Regions from separate parts of the Herbaspirillum sp. GW821-FHT09A12 genome, predicted to be linked through region 1. Evidence: predicted binding sites of a transcription regulator. Region 1 holds the regulator's gene; each other region holds the start of a gene.
What was found. The regulator HrcA, encoded in region 1, represses chaperone genes, less so after heat shock. The targets are predictions, from matches to a motif close to TTAGCACTCNNNNNNNNNGAGTGCTAA.
Positions count from the first base shown of each region.

Region 2: rpoH (RNA polymerase sigma factor RpoH) is a predicted target of HrcA. The motif match lies at 698-724, and genes of this name have one in related genera.
Region 3: groES (co-chaperone GroES) is a predicted target of HrcA. The motif match lies at 1,082-1,108, and genes of this name have one in related genera.

Region 1 covers NZ_JBWKPR010000001.1:571,485-573,751, reverse strand. Annotated here, with positions in the region: gene AC07N6_RS02565 (NAD kinase) at 1-44, opposite strand, end outside; gene AC07N6_RS02560 (HAD family hydrolase) at 76-804, shown strand; gene hrcA (heat-inducible transcriptional repressor HrcA) at 879-1,904, shown strand; gene fur (ferric iron uptake transcriptional regulator) at 2,033-2,267, opposite strand, start outside.
Region 2 covers NZ_JBWKPR010000007.1:104,084-106,350, reverse strand. Annotated here, with positions in the region: gene ftsX (permease-like cell division protein FtsX) at 1-444, shown strand, start outside; gene rpoH (RNA polymerase sigma factor RpoH) at 804-1,703, shown strand; gene AC07N6_RS16125 (SCO family protein) at 1,778-2,267, opposite strand, start outside.
Region 3 covers NZ_JBWKPR010000001.1:893,979-896,245, reverse strand. Annotated here, with positions in the region: gene AC07N6_RS04035 (LysR family transcriptional regulator) at 23-964, shown strand; gene groES (co-chaperone GroES) at 1,226-1,516, shown strand; gene groL (chaperonin GroEL) at 1,630-2,267, shown strand, end outside.

The sequences.
Region 1 (2,267 bases):
GTTTTTGGCACGGCTGCCTGGACGGGTAATTTGATGGGCCACATGCTGCGGATTAGACCATAATTTAAGATTGTAATGAATACACCATCCACTTCCGCTTCCCGCGCCGCCGTCAGGGCCGTGCTGTTCGACCTCGACGACACCCTGTGGGCGATCGAGCCGGTGCTGGTGCGCGCCGAAGGCCTGCTCTACGAATGGCTGCGCCGGCATGCGCCCAAGGTCACCGCCCGCCATAGCGTGGCTTCGCTGCGCGAACGCCGCATGGCCCTGATGCAGACCGATCCGCTGTACCGCATCGACTTGTGGAAGCTGCGCCATGCCGCGCTCACGGAAGTGCTGCGCGAACACGGCGAAGACCCGGCGCTGGCGGACGCCGCCATGGCGCTGTTTTCCGAGGCGCGCAGCACGGTCGCGCTGTTCGACGACGTCGAACCGGCCTTGCGACGCCTGAAAACCAAACTGACGCTGGGCACGGTCTCCAACGGCTTCGCCGACCTCGGGCGCATCGGGTTGGCGGAGCATTTCGGCGTTTCGATCGCGGCGCACCGTTTCGGCCGCGCCAAGCCCGACGCCGCCATCTTCCACGCCGCCTGCGAAGCGCTGGGCGTGGCGCCGGCCGAGACCGTGTACGTCGGCGACGACTTGCAGCTGGACGTGCAAGGCGCCCAGCAGGCGGGCTTGCGGGCGGTGTGGATGAACCGCTTCGGCCGCGCGCTGCCGGCCGGCATCGTGCCCGACGCCATCTGCCGCGACCTGCATGAACTGCATGCGTGGCTGGATGCCCAGGCCGCATCGCAGGCATGACCTGGCGCAGCTATTTGCGCCGTCGCCGGCGCCGGAACGGACTTTTACGCCGATAAGTCGTTAGAATACGACGTATGCAACTCGATAACCGCGCCCGTACCCTGCTCAAGGCGCTGGTCGAACGGTACATTGCCGACGGCCAGCCAGTGGGTTCGCGCGCCCTGTCGAAACTGTCCGGCCTGGAACTGTCGCCGGCCACCATCCGCAACATCATGGCCGACCTCGAAGAAATGGGGTTCGTCGCCAGCCCGCACACCTCGGCTGGCCGCGTGCCGACGCCGCGCGGCTACCGCATGTTCGTCGACACCCTGCTGACGGTGGAAACGATCAACGAAAGCGCGCTGGAAGGACGCCTGCAGCATCGCCTGCAAAATTCCTCGCAGCAAAAGATCATCATCAACGCCGCCCAGGTGCTGTCCTCGCTGTCGCAGTTCGCCGGCGTGGTCATGACGCCCAAGCGCGAATCGGTATTCCAGCAGATCGAGTTCCTGCGCCTGTCGGAAAAGCGCATCCTGCTGGTGATCGTCGACCAGGGCGGCGACGTGCAGAACCGCATGCTGCTCACCGAGGTCGACTACACGCCCAGCCAATTGGTCCAGGCCGCCAACCATATCAACCAGCATTACGCCGGCCAGTCCTTCGACCAGGTGCGGCTGCTGCTGAAAAGCGAACTGCGCCAGCTGCGCGACGACATGACGGTGCTGATGCAGGCCGCGGTCGAAGCCGGCAGCGACGCCATGAGCGAGGATGCCGACAGCAACGTGGTGATCTCCGGCGAGCGCAACCTGCTGTCGGTGACCGACCTGTCTTCCAACATGAACTCGCTGCGCCAGCTGTTCGACATGTTCGAACAGAAAACCGGCCTGTTGCAGTTGCTGGATGTCTCCAGCAAGGCCACCGGGGTGCAGATCTTCATCGGCGGCGAATCGCAACTGGTGCCGATGGACGACATGAGCATCGTCACCGCGCCGTACGAGGTGAACGGCCGCATCGTCGGCACGCTGGGCGTGATCGGCCCGACCCGCATGGCCTACGAACGCGTGATCCCGATCGTCGACATCACGGCCAAGCTGCTCTCCAGCGCGCTGAGCCAGCACTGACGGCAGGCAATATCCGGCCATGCGCGGGCCGGAAACAAGAAAGCCACGTGGATTCACGTGGCTTTTGCATTTTCTTGCGGCTGTAAGAACAGGAAAAAGATTGCAGCCTTGCAGCCGGCATGCATCAATTATTTCTTGATTTTCTTGCAGTTCTTGCAATGGCCGTACAACGCCAAGGCATGGTCGGCGATCTCGAAACCATGTTCCTGGGCGATCTTCAGCTGGCGCTTCTCGATTTCGGCGTCGAAGAATTCTTCGACCTTGCCGCAATCCAGGCAGACCAGGTGGTCGTGGTGCGAGCCCTCGTTGAGCTCGAACACGGCCTTGCCGGTCTCGAAGTGGTTGCGCTGCAGGAGGCCCGCC
Region 2 (2,267 bases), on a different contig from region 1:
GTGCAGATCGACTCGGCCTGGGTCAAGCGGCTGGCGGCGCTGCTGCGCATCCTGCGGCTGGTGCTGTTGTTCCTGGGCATCACGCTGGGCGCGGTGGTGGTAGCGGTGGTGTTCAACACCATCCGCCTGCAAGTGATGACGCAGCGCGAGGAAATCGAGGTCTCGCGCCTCCTTGGCGCCACCAACGCTTTCATCCATCGCCCGTTTTACTACACCGGCGCCTTGCTCGGCTTGTGTGCCGGGATGGTGGCGCTGGGCCTGGTGATCGCCGCGCAGCAGCCGCTGAATGCCGCCATTCTGGATTTCGCCCACCTGTATGCATCCGAATTCCAGCTGGCGCCGCCCAGCGCCATGGCGATCGGCCTGCTGCTGGCGGTGAGCGCCCTGCTCGGCCTGTTCGGCGCGATGATGTCGGTGCGCCGGCACCTGGCGCGCATGAAGTAAAAAGCCGGCATTTCTGCAATGCAATGGCCGCTGGCGATGCCGGCGGCCATTTTTGTCAATAATCCTTGAAAAGCCATCAAATAGCCCTAGATTTAGCTCTACCGTCTTGCAGAATTTGTTACAGGTTTTTGACTTCCTTTTTGACCTGCCGCAGCAACTTTCATCCCCCATGTCCTTCTAATATGCAGGGACGAAAGCAATGATTGTCAGAACTGCAATAGAGCAGTTCTATCGGGGTCTTCCAAACTTGCAATTAGCACTCTCAAATGACGAGTGCTAAAATACCCTATCGAAATGCTCCAGCTTTAAAGCATTGCTTTAATCTACACGTCCTTCCGTTTAGGAAACAAGGAGAATCAATGAAATCAGCGTCTGCACAATCTGCACTCATGCCGGTCGAGTCGAATGCACTCGCGCTCGGTTTTTCCGGCAGCCTGGGCAACATCGACGCATATATTTCGGCAGTGAACCGCCTGCCCATGCTGACGCAGGAAGAAGAAGTCCAGCTGGCCCGCGACCTGCGCGAAAAGAACGATCTGGGCGCCGCCCAGAAAATGGTGTTGTCGCACCTGCGCCTGGTGGTGTCGATCGCCCGCGGCTATCTGGGCTACGGCCTGCCGCATGCCGACCTGATCCAGGAGGGCAACATCGGCCTGATGAAGGCGGTCAAGCGCTTCGATCCGGGCCAGAACGTGCGCCTGGTGTCTTACGCCATGCACTGGATCAAGGCCGAGATCCACGAGTACATCCTGAAGAACTGGCGTCTGGTCAAGGTGGCCACCACCAAGGCCCAGCGCAAGCTGTTCTTCAACCTGCGCAGCCACAAGGAAGGCCTGGACGCGATGTCGCCGGCCCAGGTCGAGGCGCTGGCCAAGACGCTGGACGTCAAGCGCGAAGAAGTGATCGAGATGGAAACGCGCCTGTCCGGCCGCGATATCGCGCTGGAGTCGCCGACCGATGACGATGACGACAAGTTCGCGCCGATCGCCTACCTGTCCTCGGAAAACACCGAGCCGACCCGCGTGATGGAAGCCAAGCGTTACGACCGCATGCAGTCGGAAGGCATTGAAACCGCCTTGTCCAAGCTGGATGACCGCTCGCGCCGTATCGTGGAAGCCCGCTGGCTGGCCAACGACGACGGCTCCGGCGCCACCCTGCATGAGCTGGCCGACGAGTTCGGCGTATCCGCCGAGCGCATCCGCCAGATCGAAGCGGTAGCGCTGAAGAAGATGAAGACTTCGCTGCAGGCGTATTCGTAATCTTCCCTGCAAGGCACAAAGCAAAAAGGCCAGTCATCATGACTGGCCTTTTTGCTTGTCTGTACGGTTTGCGCTCAGGACAACAACAGCTTGATATCGTGCGCCAGCGTCTGCGGGTCCTGGCCGTGCTTGATGAACAGGCGGATGTGTCCTTTCGGGTCGAACACATAGCTGCCCGCGGTGTGGTCCATCGTATAGCTGCCCGGCTGCTTGCCCGGCACCTTCTGATAAAACACCTTGAATTCCTTGGCCACCTTTTCCGTCTGCGCCAGGTCGCCGCGCAGGCCGAGGAAGCGCTGGTCGAACGCCGGCACATATTGCGACAGGATTTCCTGGGTATCGCGCTCGGGGTCGACGGTGACGAACAGCACCTGCACGCGGTCGGCGTCGGGGCCCAGCTCCTTCATCACGTTGGCCATCTCGACCATGGTGGTCGGGCACACGTCCGGGCACTGGGTATAGCCGAAGAACATCACCACCACCTTGCCCTTGAAATCAGCCAGTGTACGCGGGCGGCCGGTGTGGTCGGTCAGCGCGAAATCCTTGGCGTAATCCAGGCCGGTG
Region 3 (2,267 bases), 320 kb from region 1:
CTATGTATTCAGGATGGAACATATGTCCGAACCCGACCTCAACCTGCTCATCGCCCTGGATGCCTTGCTGACCGAAGAAAGCGTGGCCGGCGCCGCGCGCCGCCTGGGGCTGAGCGCCTCGGCCATGAGCCGTACGCTGGCCCGGCTACGCGAGGAAGCGGACGACCCCTTGCTGGTGCGGGCCGGACGCCGCATGGTGCTCACCCCCTGCGCCGAAGCCTTGCGCGAGCGCGCGCGCAACGTGGTGCACGAAGCGCGTTCGGTACTGCGCCCGGCCGCGCCGGAGCCGGACCTGGCGACGCTGCGGCGCACCTTCACCATCCGCGCCAACGAAGGCTTCGTCGAAGCCCTGGGCGCGCGCCTGATCGGCGCGGTCAATGCCGAGGCGCCGCTGGTGCGGCTGTATTTCGCGCCCAAGGTCGACAAGAGCCCCAGCTATCTGAGGGAAGGAACCGCCGACCTGGAGATCGGCGTGGTCAGCGACATGGGGCCGGAAGTGCGCATCCAGGCCTTGTATCGCGACCGCTTCGTGGGCGTGGTGCGCAGCGGCCACCCGCTGGCGAAAGGCAAGATGAGCCTGCAGCGCTACGTCGAATTCGGCCATGTCGCGGCCTCGCGGCACGGCCGCGCCGACGGGCCGGTCGATGCAGCCCTGGCCGCGGCCGGCGTGGAACGCCAGGTGCTGGCCATGGTGCCGAGCTTTCCGGCCGCGCTGGCCGTGGCGCGCGGCTCGGACCTGGTGGCGCTGGTGCCGGCCTCCTACCTGGCCGCCGAACGCCTGGTCAACACCTTCGTCTTCGAACTGCCGGTGGCCACCGGGCAGATCACCATTTCGCAGATGTGGCATCCACGGCTGGAGCTCGATCCCGCGCACCGGTGGTTGCGTGAGGTGGTGCGCCGGGTGTGCGGCGAAGCCAGGCCGGAGCGGATTGAAAGCAGGCGCACTTCCACACAAATCAGCTAAGTCATTGATTTAAGGCAACTTCACCTTCCATCATCGTCCCTGCACTCAGCATTTTTCGACGCAAGAGGCTCGAAGTCGGCAACCCCGCCTTGAAAATTCCCCCCTCCGTCCCTATACTTAGCACTCGTCACGGGAGAGTGCTAACAACCCTCCTTGGCTTATTCCCCTTTTTCATGCGGTGACGTTTGCTGCATTTGGAAGAAAAACCATTGCAGCCATTGCCGCAATCAAGACCAACTTATTGAATTTTAAGGAGTTCTCATGAATCTTCGCCCTTTGCACGATCGCGTTATCGTCAAGCGCCTCGACCAGGAAACCAAGACCGCTTCCGGTATCGTTCTGCCTGATGCAGCGGCCGAAAAGCCTGACCAGGGTGAAATCCTGGCTGTTGGCAACGGCAAGATCCTGGAAGACGGCAAGGTCCGCCAACTGGCCGTGAAGGTCGGCGACCGCGTCCTGTTCGGCAAGTATTCCGGCCAGGCTGTGAAGATCGATGGCCAGGAACTGCTGGTCATGCGCGAAGAAGACCTGTTCGCCGTCGTCGAGAAGTAATTCCCGGCCCGGGCAGCCGCCAGGCTGCCGCGCAGGTAGTGCAGATGCACCGGCCGTCCAAGCGGCGGCCACCACGGTGAAATGAATTCAACCGAATTTCTGGAGAATCCAACATGGCAGCAAAGCAAGTTATTTTCGGCGATGAAGCACGCGCCAAGATCGTCAACGGCGTCAACATCCTGGCTAACGCAGTCAAGGTGACCCTGGGCCCCAAGGGCCGTAACGTGGTTCTGGAGCGCAGCTTCGGCGCCCCGACCGTGACCAAGGACGGCGTTTCCGTCGCCAAGGAAATCGAACTGAAGGACAAGCTGGAAAACATGGGCGCCCAGCTGGTCAAGGAAGTCGCTTCCAAGACCTCCGACAACGCCGGTGACGGCACCACCACCGCCACCGTGCTGGCCCAGGCGATCGTTCGCGAAGGCTTCAAGTACGTTGCGGCCGGCTTCAACCCGACCGATCTGAAGCGCGGCATCGACAAGGCTGTCGCCGCCATCGTCGGCGAAGTCAAGAACCTGGCCAAGCCCACCACCACCAGCAAGGAAATCGCCCAGGTCGGTTCGATCTCGGCCAACTCCGACCAGGACATCGGCGACATCATCGCCAAGGCCATGGACAAGGTCGGCAAGGAAGGCGTGATCACCGTTGAAGACGGCAAGTCGCTGGAAAACGAACTGGAAATCGTCGAAGGCATGCAATTCGACCGCGGCTACCTGTCGCCGTACTTCATCAACAACCAGGAAAAGCAAGTTGT